3 regions of the Cytobacillus kochii genome follow, and region 1 is predicted to be linked to each of the others. Evidence: predicted binding sites of a transcription regulator. Region 1 holds the regulator's gene; each other region holds the start of a gene.
The links. Region 1 encodes Rex, which represses fermentation and respiration genes when NADH is low (regulators of the CRP and FNR family bind a similar motif). Its sites were predicted from a motif close to TTGTGAAATATTTCACAA; they were not measured.
Positions count from the first base shown of each region.

Region 1 (4,298 bases):
CTTTACTATCAAGGTCTAAATGGTTGGTCGGCTCATCTAGTATGAGGACATTTGCTTTTTGCAACATCAACTTAGCTAGTGCTAATCGTGCTTTTTCTCCACCACTCAATGTAGAGACAATTTTCAAGACATCATCTCCAGAGAAGAGGAAGTTACCTAACACGGTACGGACATCTTTTTCAGGCATGAGAGGGTAATCATCCCAGAGCTCGTTTAATACGGTTTTATTTGAACTCAAATCAGCTTGCTGTTGGTCGTAATACCCAATGCGGATATTTGAGCCATATTGAAACGTGCCACCTAAAGCAGGTAGCTTGTCTACAAGGGTCTTCAATAAAGTCGACTTTCCAATACCATTGGGACCTACTAAAGCAATGGAATCGCCTCGAGACATGCGAAATGAAATGTGATCACTGATCTTTTCTTGTTGATAGCCAATGGCTAAAGAGTCAGCGGTTAGCACATCATTGCCTGATTGACGTTCAATTTGAAAGCCGAATGTCGCTGATTTCTCATCGCCTTGGGGGCGATCCATTCGCTCCATCTTCTCAAGCTGCTTACGCCGGCTTTGTGCACGCTTCGTTGTAGAAGCACGGGCAAGGTTGCGTTGAACAAAGTCTTCTAGTTTCGCAATTTCTTCTTGTTGTTTTTCATACATTTTCAAATCACGTTCATAATTCGCTGCTTTTTGGTCAAGATATTTGCTGTAGTTACCAACGTATTTTTTAATATGGTTACGTGATAGTTCATATACCTGGTTGACGACTTTATCTAGGAAATAGCGGTCATGTGAGACAATTAAAATAGCACCATCATAACCACTAAGATACTGCTCTAGCCAGGACAATGTTTCAATATCTAAATGGTTTGTCGGCTCATCTAAAATCAGTAAATCAGGTTTGGTTAACAATAATTTCGCAAGTGCAAGTCGCGTCCTTTGCCCCCCGCTTAATGCAGAAATTTTTGTATCATAGCTAAACGATTGAAAATTAAGGCCATGTAGTACAGAACGAATGTCTGCTTCGTATTGATAGCCACCTTGTTCTTTGAAGTTGACTTGCATTTGATCATAGGTTTTTAAAATTTTATCGTAAGCTTCACCGTTTTCGATGAGTGTTGCATCGCCCATCTGTGTTTCTAGTAAGCGCAATTCCTTCTCTTGTTTACGCAAATAATCAAACACGGTAAGCATTTCGTCCCAAATAGATAGCTCAGATTCTAGTCCTGTATTTTGTGCAAGATAACCGATTTTGGTTTCTTTCGATTGAATAATTTCACCGGAGTCATAGGACATATGTCCAGCAATAATTTTTAAAAGAGTTGATTTTCCCGCACCATTACGTCCAACTAATGCAATGCGGTCTCTCGTTTGTACTTCAAGCTTTATATTCATTAATATAGGATCAGCCACAAAACTTTTCGAAAGCTGATTAACCTGTAATAATATCATTATATTTCACCTCTGTTATAGTGATAGTGTACCTTAATCAGGTGAGGTTCGGCAATAAAGTCACTATTTGGATAGAATATATAAAAAACTACATTACACAGATGAATCAAAATAGTGTATCATTTTCATGTGAGGTGTTATGAATGGCTGAATTTACACATTTTAATGAAGAAGGCAGAGCGAAGATGGTGGATGTGAGTGAAAAACCACAAACTGCCCGTACAGCAATTGCTCATAGTAGTATTGAGCTAAATCAAGAAATCTATCAGAAGATTACTGATGGCACGATGAAAAAGGGTGATGTGCTTGCTGTTGCTCAAGTGGCAGGCATTATGGCTGCAAAAAAGACATCTGATATCATCCCGATGTGTCATCCACTCGCCTTAACCGGAATTGATATATCCTTCAATTGGGAAGAGGTAGAGGATCATTATGTATTACATATTGATTGTACAGTGAAAACAAATGGGCATACCGGAGTAGAGATGGAAGCGTTGACAGCTGCTACAGCTACCGCTTTAACGGTATATGATATGTGCAAAGCAGTAGATAAAGGCATGGTAATAGGACCAACATATTTAGTAGAGAAAACCGGTGGTAAAAACGGTGACTTTAGAAGGGCTTAAGTAAATGGAATGGAGTGGAGCCTATGTCCAATGAATCAACGAAAATCCCTCAAGCAACGGCTAAACGATTGCCTTTGTATTATCGTTTTTTGAAAAATTTACACGCATCAGGAAAGCAGCGAGTTTCTTCAGCAGAATTAAGTGAAGCGGTGAAAGTAGATTCTGCAACAATTCGACGAGATTTCTCCTATTTCGGTGCATTAGGGAAAAAAGGTTATGGATATAACGTAAATTACTTATTAGGATTTTTCCGTAAGACACTCGATCAAGATGAAGTGACAAAGGTAGCGTTAATTGGTGTAGGGAATCTAGGTACAGCGTTTTTAAATTATAATTTTTTAAAAAATAATAATACAAAGATTGAAGTGGCATTTGATGTTTCAGAAAGTAGGGTTGGCACGTCTGTAGGCGAAGTACCTGTCCGTCATTTAGATGAACTAGAAAAGTTGATTGATGAGCACCATATTCAAGTTGTCATTTTGACTGTACCGTCTCATGCCGCACAACCAATTACGGATAGAATCGTTAAAAGTCATGTAAAGGGAATCTTGAACTTTACGCCAGCGCGGTTAACGGTTCCTTCCCATATTCGCATCCATCATATTGATTTGGCGGTCGAATTGCAATCATTAGTATACTTCTTAAAACACTATCCATCATAAAAAAGGAGCTGACCCGCATGGAGTCAGCTCTATTTTTTATCCTCTTTCTTTTTCATACGATAATGCATAGCTATTAATTTAATCCCGCCACCAATATCAAAAGTGGCAAAAATCAAAATGAAGATCGTTAGAAATCCCCAACCTCCACCGTTTTGAAGATTAATAATCGCAAAATAAATAAATACAAATCCAAAAAGAAGGGAGATAATCCCTGTGAACAAAGGTGTTCTCATCTAACATCATCCTAATCTGCTAAAAATCATTTGTACCGTTTCTAAGTCTGTCATATATTTTTCTAGCTTATCCATATTCAATTGAATCACAACGACAAAGGTATTCATCGCTACATGAGCAATGATCGGTACGAGAATACGATTGGTTTTTACATATAAAAACGCAAACGTAAAGCCCATCGCTGCATAAAGAATTAAGTGCTCAATTTCCCCATGCGCGAGAGAGAAAATTAATGAACTAATTAGTGCTGATAAAAAGAAGTTCAATCGTTTATGCAAGGAACCAAAGATGATTTTCCTAAAAATGATCTCTTCTAAAATCGGACCAATAATGGAAACAACGATAATCACGAGAGCAGATGTTTCAATTAAAGACATAATTTGCTGTGTATTGTCTGACCCCATCTCAATGCCGAGCATTAATTCAATATTCGCTGCAACGGTTTGAGCAATAAATGCTAGCGGAATACCTGCAATCGCCCACCCGATAGAAGTCGATAATGGTGCTTGTTTCCTCATTGGCATCTCTTTGCTTTCTTTCCGTAAAAACCACAAAGTTAAGAGAAGGGTAATTGTAAAACTAATGACAATCCAGAGTGGCGGGGCAATTTTTGCAACCTCATCAAAGCTGTATCCTAACATATTACCTAGAAAAAGAATGGCAGGAACGCCAACGATGGCTGATAATTGCATGGCTATATAAATCATAATGATAAACCAATACTCTTTTTTCAATGGCTAGTCTCCTATTCATAAAGAAGTTACACTAATATTTATTTTACCTGTTAAACACTATTGGTTTCAAATAGTACATCCTTATGAAGTGCATAAAACAAATAGAAGTTGTATAGAATGGAGAGGTTCGCATTTTTTTTTTGTAAAATTGCAAGGTTCTTACTTGCAAAAAAGAGTAGTTTTGATTAATATAATAATTGTGTTAGCACTCAAGACTAACGAGTGCTAATAAAATAATTTTCAAATGAATTGAGGAGGTTGTTTCACTTGTTGAAGCCACTAGGTGATCGAATTATTATCGAGCTTGTTGAAACGGAAGAAAAAACTGCAAGCGGTATCGTACTACCAGATAGCGCGAAAGAAAAGCCTCAAGAAGGTAAAGTCGTAGCAGTTGGTACTGGACGTGTACTAGAAAATGGTGAACGTGTAGCATTAGAAGTTGCAGAAGGCGACCTTATTATCTTCTCAAAATATGCAGGAACAGAAGTGAAATACGAAGGTACAGAATACTTAATTTTACGTGAAAACGACATTCTTGCTGTGATCGGTTAATAAAAAAACAGCTATATACTTATTATAAAGATTTTTAACT
Region 1 covers NZ_CP085254.1:505,899-510,196, forward strand. Annotated here, with positions in the region: gene LG276_RS02830 (ABC-F family ATP-binding cassette domain-containing protein) at 1-1,450, opposite strand, end outside; gene moaC (cyclic pyranopterin monophosphate synthase MoaC) at 1,594-2,076, shown strand; gene LG276_RS02840 (redox-sensing transcriptional repressor Rex) at 2,100-2,738, shown strand; gene LG276_RS02845 (DUF4305 domain-containing protein) at 2,768-2,971, opposite strand; gene LG276_RS02850 (CPBP family intramembrane glutamic endopeptidase) at 2,978-3,706, opposite strand; gene groES (co-chaperone GroES) at 3,974-4,258, shown strand.

Region 2 (4,298 bases), 1.8 Mb from region 1:
TGATACAATTTTTTCAATAATGGTTTGTCCCATAATGAATCATCCTCCTAATTTTTGATAACCCATCATAGCTGATAATTTTTCTGCTGACTGTATGGCTGCTTTTATAAATAACTGTTTATTATTATCTAGCCTTGCTGATAGCCCTGAGATAGAGAGTCCGCCAATTAGCTGCTGCTGGCTATTTAAAATGGGGGTGGAAATCGCAAATGCTCCGATAATTCGTTCATGCATGCTGAAGGCAAATCCCTGCTCCTGGAACAGTAAGAGGTCTTTTTTTAATTCTGCTGTTTCATTCTTCGTCAATCCGGATCCTTCAATAACTTCTTCAATTAGTTCGTCTTTAGAAAAGGCAAGCAGCAGTTTACCTGAAGCCCCTTTATAAAGAGGGTAAGGAATGCCTAAGTTGATAAACTGTCGAATATCTTCCTTTCCCTCTAATTTCTCAATACATATTCTCGAAGATCCTTGTATGATATTCAAACTTATTGTTTCTTTCGTAATCTCATTAAGCTCATTCATGATAGGCAGGGCCATTTTTCTTAAATCTAGATTTTCAGTAACAATCTGGGCGAAATGTATAAAAGGTAGACCAAGCCGGTAAGTATTCATAGCTTCATTTTTATTAATCAGTTCTTTTTTCATCATAGAAGAGAGTAATCGAAAGACCGTTGTCCGATTTAACCCTGTTCGTTTGACGATATCATTGAGTGATAGCTCCGGTGTTCGTGTTGTGAAGCAATATAATAGTTCAATCGCTCTTTCAACAGATTGAACCGTTTCAGTTTCATTTGTTTTCAAATTTTAATCCCCTTATTACATATTATGAACAACATGTTCACGATACGAACATACAAACATCGTAAGGGAAGTATTAGGAGAAGTCAATATAATTATCAGATTTATTTAAATTTAAAATTAATTCAAAACTTTTTGATGAAATTCATTGACTTAAAAATTTAAATAATGATAGAATTTATAAAAAATAGAACACGTTTCATAATATGGAACAACAGAAGGTGGCTGAATGGAATATCAACAAGTATTAAGTGAGTACGCAACCAATTTTCAACTTCATGATGCATCAGAAGAAGTAAAACGGAGAGCGAAATTAATCATTCTTGATTCAATAACTGCCATGATCCATGGAAATCAGTCTTTACATATGCTCAAGCTGCAAGAGGATATCAGTCAGAATGAAGCCAATAAAGGCTACGCAACTATTGTAGGCAGACAACCTTCTATTAGCCCTCAGATGGCAGCCTTTATTAATGGGATTGCAATGGTGAGTGAGGAGATGGATGAAGGTAATCCGATTGCAAAAGGTCATCCAAGTTGTCACTTCTTTCCTTCTTTATTGGCCTATGCTGAAACGAGTCACTGCAATGGAAGAAGTTTTTTAGAAAGCTTTATACTCGGCTATGAGATTGCAGCTAGAGCAGGGGCAGCTATTACCTTACGAGACGACATACATCCTCATGGAAATTGGGGGGTAATTGGGGCTATATTTGCTTTAGGTAAACTGAAAAACTATCATGCAAGTGATTACGAGCGAGGATTTTATTTAAGTAGCTCATTGCCTAATGTATCTTTATGGCAGCCGGTGTTAGAAGGTCATCGGTTAAGGGATGTATACGTCGGTTTGAACAATATGCATTCATTTTTAATCGGCCATCTTATTACAGCTGGTTTTTCGAGCAGTCCTAACGCTATGAAGCAAATTTATGGTGATGGAATATTAGGAAAGCGTTTTCAAAGCGAAAAATTAATAGAAAATCTTGGCGTTGAATACTACTTGCTGAAAACGTATTTCAAATTTTATGACTTTTGTCGTTTCTGCCATTCTCCTATGGATGGAGTAAATAAACTATTAAAAATGGAAACAATCCTCCCTAAAGATGTGGAGAGAGTAGATATCTTTACCTATTCAATGGCAGCTAGGCTGAATAATCAAAATGTGAAAAATCCATATGCAGGCAAATTTTCTATACCTTATGCTGTGGCAAGCTTATTTTATCCAAAGGGAAGTCAGAACGAAGAGAGGCTCAATTTTACCAAGAAAGTATTTGTTCATGAGGATGTTAATATGACACAATTGCTTCCTGACCAACGCGATTCACGTGTTGTAATTAAAATGGTAAATCAGCAGCAATTTACGATGACTGTTAGTGGAGCTAGCGGAGATGCTCATGAGGTAGGAATTGAAGAAAAAGTAATAGAAAAAAGCGAAAGAACTTTAGCAAAGGTGCTTAGCTGTCAGCGTGCGAAGGATCTTATAGAAAAAATTCTTTCTTTAGAAGAATTGGAAGATATCTCAACAATCACAGAATTGATGCGACCAGCTCATTAATTATTGAAAAATAAAAAATATTGTAAATAAATATGACATCTTAGTTGTCAATTTATTTTATAGTGTTACCATGATAATTAAATGAAACAAGTTTCACAATATGGAACAAATTGGAGGATTCAACATTATGTGGGATGCTGAGTTAGATGTAGTTGTAGCAGGTGCTGGTGGTTGCGGCTTGGTGGCTGCATTAGCAGCAGCTGAAAAAGGCTTAGAGGTAGGAGTTTTTGAAAAAACAGATTTTGTTTTGGGCAATACAGCTGCCAGTGCCGGAATGATTCCTGCAGCGAATACAAGATTTCAGAAAGAGGAAGGAATTTTTGAGACAGCAGAAGAGATGACAGAGGATATCTTAAGGAAAAATCATAATGAAAGTGACTATGATTTAACCTTAGCTTTATGTAAAGAATCGGGCCCATTAATTGAGTGGATGGCAGATACGCTGCAAATTCAGCTTTCACTAGTAAAAGAGTTTAAATATCCTGGTCAAAGGAATTTTCGAATGCATGCACCACCCTCGAGATCAGGATTAGAACTAATAAAAAAGCTTAAACAAGCTGTTGCAAAGCGGGACAACATTTACTTACTATTAAAATCAGAGGTAAATGAATTAATAACAAATGAGAACAAAGAAGTCATTGGAATAGAAGTAAAAACAGATGATGGTATTCAGCGAATTAAAGCAAATAAAGTCATACTAGCAACAAATGGCTTTGGGGCAAATAAAGAAATGGTAAGTAAATATATTCCTGAAATAGCAGATGCGCTCTATTTTGGTTATGAAGCAAATACAGGTGATGCAATTAGAATGGGCGAGAAAGTGGAGGCATCATTTGCCTCCTTAACAAGTTATCAAGGGCACTCTGCTGTCGCAAAATCACAAGGTATTTTAGTAACATGGGGAACGGTTATGATGGGTGGATTTATGGTCAATCAAAATGGCGAGCGATTTGGCGATGAATCTCATGGATACTCAGAATTCGCTGTTCAAGTATTAAATCAGCCAGGCCAATGCGGATATATTATTTTCGATCAGCATATATTCGATCAATTGATTAGTATTGAAGATTTTAGCCAGCTTGTTGGGATGAAAGCTTTTAAAACAAGTGATTCGATTGATAAGTTAGCGAAGTTGTTAGATTTGCCTGCGGAAAATCTACAAAAAACTTTCGAATCAGTTGTTGTAGCTGTTGATGAAGGCATAGATGCATATGGAAGAGCAGAATGGCCAAAGAAGCTTATCCCACCTTATTATGCGATCAAGGTATCGCCTGCTCTTTTCCATACACAAGGTGGTTTGCAAATAAATTCCAATGCACAGGTGATAAATAAGAATGGTAAATCTATTAAGAATTTATATGCAGGCGGAGGGGCAGCGGTTGGAATTTCAGGTAACCATTCTTATGGTTATATGTCAGGAAACGGCCTCTTAGCTGCATTAGGTTATGGAAAAATTGCCGGAGACCATGCGGCACTATCAATTTTAAATGAAGGGATAGAAATATTATGACTAGACCATGGGAAGATATGTTGACTGAGGTAGATAGAATGGTAATTCAAAAAGGAGGATATGGAAAAAAGAGAGGATTAGGGAAAAAGCCTGCTCTTGTTATTATAGATATTCAACATAACTATGTAGGAGCAAACCTCCCGATAGCAGATCAGCTTGAAACATGGCCAAGTGGGGGAGGTGCAAAGGCATGGGAAGCAATTGAGAAAATAAAAAAAATGAAAAAGCTGTCAGATCAATTAAATATACCAACAATCTATACAAGGAATGTGCAGAAGAAAACCATCAATTTTGATTCATTTGCGGTTAAAGCTGAACGAGATAATTCTAAGTACATTGACGGAAGACCTGAGGCGCAAATTGTTTCTGAACTTGAGCCAGAAAGCAAGGATCTTGTTGTTGATAAAAGCTATGCAAGTGCCTTTTTTGGAACGCCAC
Region 2 covers NZ_CP085254.1:2,297,293-2,301,590, reverse strand. Annotated here, with positions in the region: gene LG276_RS11945 (3-isopropylmalate dehydratase large subunit) at 1-33, opposite strand, end outside; gene LG276_RS11940 (IclR family transcriptional regulator) at 40-801, opposite strand; gene LG276_RS11935 (MmgE/PrpD family protein) at 1,028-2,350, shown strand; gene LG276_RS11930 (flavocytochrome c) at 2,478-3,860, shown strand; gene LG276_RS11925 (isochorismatase family protein) at 3,857-4,298, shown strand, end outside.
Region 2: a site for Rex is predicted at 2,432-2,449, ahead of LG276_RS11930 (flavocytochrome c). Genes of this name have one in related genera too.

Region 3 (4,298 bases), 2.0 Mb from region 1:
CTCCACAACTCTTTTTTAAATATATTTGGATAATTTATTTCCGCCCCATATCCATTCTAGGATAGTAACAATATTATTTCGTATATAAAAATTCCGAATAATGTTAATTTCCAGAGGACGAAATGTTTCCTAAGCCATTTTACCACGTTAAAGGCGCATATACAAAGGGAAAAAAGAGAAAATCACGAAAATACAGCTAATATTTTTAGAAAAAATACTTATATTAAAAAAGTGAATTAATTTAATTCCTATATCACGCCTATTAGTGTAATAAATTGGAAAGATGAACTAACGTCTACAAGTTGAAAATCATTCAACTTCTAAACCGTTTGCCTATTTAAGTATATATCAAAAGCCTTATTATTGGTAGAATTGTGCACTAAATATTCAAACTGAATAAAATACTACGAGAGAGGATGTGAACTTATGGATTTATCTAGAGCGAGGGAACTACTAAAAAGTCAAATCGAATATGAAGTAACTTTCGATGGCGTAAAAATCGTGATTGTCGATCTCTATGAACTAACTAAAATGGCGAGGGTGTGCGAAAGAAACAACGTAGATAAGAATCAAGTTGTTCCACTCGCACAATTAATAGAAGAAAATACAATTCGTTAACGGTCAGTTTTTTTCGTTATAATATGGACGATTTTCTCCGAATCTTTATCATATTCAATAAACACATAGAGCCCATATTCTATCTCCTGTTGACGCATCCAAAGTTTAAACTTTTCTATTTCTGTCTTTTCCTTTACTTCTTTTCCAAGATGCTGATAATCAACAATATCTGCTGATGGATATTTTTCCTTTGCAATCATCATCGCTTCTTTACCCCATTTTGCATAAGAAGGAGCATCATAAACGGCATAGTTTGTTTGAGGGCTTGAAATTAATATATAGCTAAACAACACTATGACAATCGAGAGAAACACTCTTTTCTCCATTTTCTCCTCACCTCTTCACTTTCATTTTTTGATGGAAATATTTATAGTTTTACTATCTTTTAAATGTTTATTCTTTATGAAAGTTTTTTTGGGTAATGGGTTATATAATGAAAGAAAAAATTCAAGGCAAAACTTGCTTGTGCAAAAGTAAATATCAATGGACAAAGAAAAGCGAGCAAGTTAATGGTTAAAACTTGCCCGCTTTTCTTTATCTATTGTTCCATTAACCCTTATACCATAAATATCAACATAGCCTTTAAAAAAATATAAGAATATGTCCTTTACTAGTTCATTTGATTAGTTTTAGTTATGATTTTAAAAAAAAGTAATCGTACAACATCTAAAACAAAAAGTGGAAGACATAAAGGGCTATTTTGTTCTCTCAAGTAAATCATCTATTTCAATTATGTCTATTAAATGATGAATATCATCAGTCGGGTTATATACACCGTCTAAAAATTGATCAATATCAAATTTCTTTAACAAGATAACCCCCCTCTTTTCTCCATCCGTTTCAAAACCATTCGAAGACTTCACACTTTTTCTGAGGGTACTGTCAATCAAATACGCAACATCATTTATATTAATATAATAAATACAGAAGCAACCTTTAATATTTATTGAATGATACAATATTAATTTTTCAGTTTTTTCTTAAAATATAGTATTTAAATAATATTATTTTTTCTTTTTACTTTCAGTTTCATGAACATTTTGTGACCAAATTCATCATTTGTTCATGAACATTTTGTGACACCTATCACATTCAATTGTTTTTAACCATTTATGATACTAACATAGGGTTACAGGCGTGATATTCACGTTCAAATAAAACAATAGATTTTTAGAAAGATAGAAAGGGGTACATCAATGAAATTGAAAAGGGCTCTTTTATTGGCTATAGTTGCCATTGCCGCTGTACTTGCTGGGTGTGAACCACTTACTGTTCTAAATCCTAAAGGTCCACAGGCCGAAGTCCAGGCTAACGATATTATGATGTCCATATGGTTAATGTCTGGCATTGTTATTGTAGTTTTTGCAATGCTTGCATATATGCTCATTAAATTTCGTTCATCTAAACAAGGAAAAGATTATGAACCACCTCACATCGAGGGAAATAAATGGGTGGAGGCAGTTTGTGTCGGAATACCTGTACTAATTGTTGCTTATCTATCATTTGTTTCTGTCCAAAGTAACTATAAAGTTGAAGCAACACCGCCAGGGTATGAGGATAAGGAGCCATTAGTTGTATATGCATCATCATCTAACTGGAAATGGCACTTCAGCTATCCTGAAGAAGATATTGAAACAGTAAATTACTTATATATACCTACTGATCGGGCACTTGAATTTAAACTTTACTCATTCGGTCCAATTACTAGCTTCTGGATTCCACAACTTGGCGGACAGAAATATGCAATGGCCGATATGGTAACAACATTACATTTAGCTGCTGATCATCCTGGTGAATTCATGGGTAGAAATGCGAACTTCAGCGGAAAAGGTTTTGCTGAAAATACATTTGATGTAACAGCAATGTCTCCAGTTGAATTTGAGGAATGGGTAGATGAAGTTCATCAAACAGCTGATCCAATTACTGAAGATAAATTTGAAGAGTTACTAGAGCCAGGTCACTTAGGTAAGATGACTTTTACTGGCACTCATTTAGACTTTAGCCCAGCACCTGAAGGGCATGAACATCATCAATCAAATGATGAAGATTCAGAAGAAAATCATGAAAATCATGATGAGCACGAAGGTCACTCTGACCACAGTAGCCATTAATTAGATGAAGTGTCTATTGACATCTTCTGAAAGGAGTATACAGGATGGAGTTCTTTGAACGTTTTGCCATACCACATCCAAGTCCAGCTATTTATGCTTCAATGGTAGCAATTGCAATTGTTTCTATTGCCATTGTAGTTGGGATAACATATTTTAAAAAATGGGGTTATTTATGGCGTGAATGGTTAACAACTGTTGACCATAAACGATTAGGTATTATGTATATTATTGCAGCGATCCTCATGCTATTCCGTGGAGGCGCTGACGCAATTATGATGCGTGCGCAATTATCAGCACCTGAGAACAAATTGCTTGATGCACAGCATTATAACGAGATATTCACTACACATGGTGTTGTTATGATTCTCTTCATGGCTATGCCATTTATTATCGGTTTTATGAACTTTGTTGTTCCACTGCAAATTGGGGCTCGCGATGTTGCGTTCCCACGTCTTAATGCACTTAGCTTCTGGTTATTCTTTGCCGGTGCGATGTTATTCAATATCTCATTCGTTATCGGAGGTTCACCAGATGCGGGTTGGACATCTTATTTCCCGTTAGCAGATAATGAATTTAGTACCTCTGTCGGTACGAACTATTATATGATTGCTATACAGATTGCCGGTCTTGGTACATTAGCAACAGGTATCAACTTTATGACGACAATCTTGAAAATGCGTGCTCCAGGCATGACATTAATGAAAATGCCAATGTTTACTTGGTCAGCATTAATTACGAACGTTATTATCGTATTTGCTTTCCCTGTATTAACAGTTGCGCTTGCAATGGGTACATTAGATCGTTTATTCGGTACACATTTCTTCGCATCAACAAATGGCGGTATGGATATGTTATGGGCCAACCTTTTCTGGGTTTGGGGACACCCTGAAGTATATATCTTGATCTTGCCTGCATTCGGTATTTACAGTGAAGTAATCTCTACTTTCGCTAGACGTAACCTATATGGTTATAAATCAATGGTTGCTTCAATGGTAATTATTTCACTATTATCATTCGTTGTATGGGTTCACCACTTCTTTACAATGGGTCAAGGCGCTTTCGTTAACAGTATTTTCTCTATTACAACGATGGCAATAGCAGTACCTACCGGTGTAAAAATATTCAACTGGTTGTTAACACTGTATAAAGGTAAAATCACTATGACAACGCCAATGCTTTACTCAATGTTGTTTATCCCACTTTTCACACTTGGTGGTGTAACAGGGGTTATGCTAGGTATGTCAGCAGCTGACTATCAATACCATAATACAATGTTCTTAGTTGCTCACTTCCATATGGTAATCATTCCTGGGGTTGTGTTCGCAATGCTAGCTGCCCTTTACTACTACTGGCCAAAAATGTTCGGCTTCATGTTAAATGATCGTCTTGGTAAAATCGGCGCTTGGATTATTGCTATTGGTACATTAGTTGCCTTTATGCCAATGTTCATCTCTGGTTTAGATGGTCAAGCAAGACGTATGTACACTTATTCTGAAGCAAGTGGATTTGGTATTTGGAATATGATTTCTATGGTTGGCGCCCTTATGTTAGCAGCAGGATTTGCGTTAA
Region 3 covers NZ_CP085254.1:2,489,470-2,493,767, forward strand. Annotated here, with positions in the region: gene LG276_RS12865 (small, acid-soluble spore protein, H family) at 427-618, shown strand; gene LG276_RS12870 (DUF3889 domain-containing protein) at 615-944, opposite strand; gene qoxA (cytochrome aa3 quinol oxidase subunit II) at 1,815-2,729, shown strand; gene qoxB (cytochrome aa3 quinol oxidase subunit I) at 2,774-4,298, shown strand, end outside.
Region 3: a site for Rex is predicted at 1,693-1,710, ahead of qoxA (cytochrome aa3 quinol oxidase subunit II). Genes of this name have one in related genera too.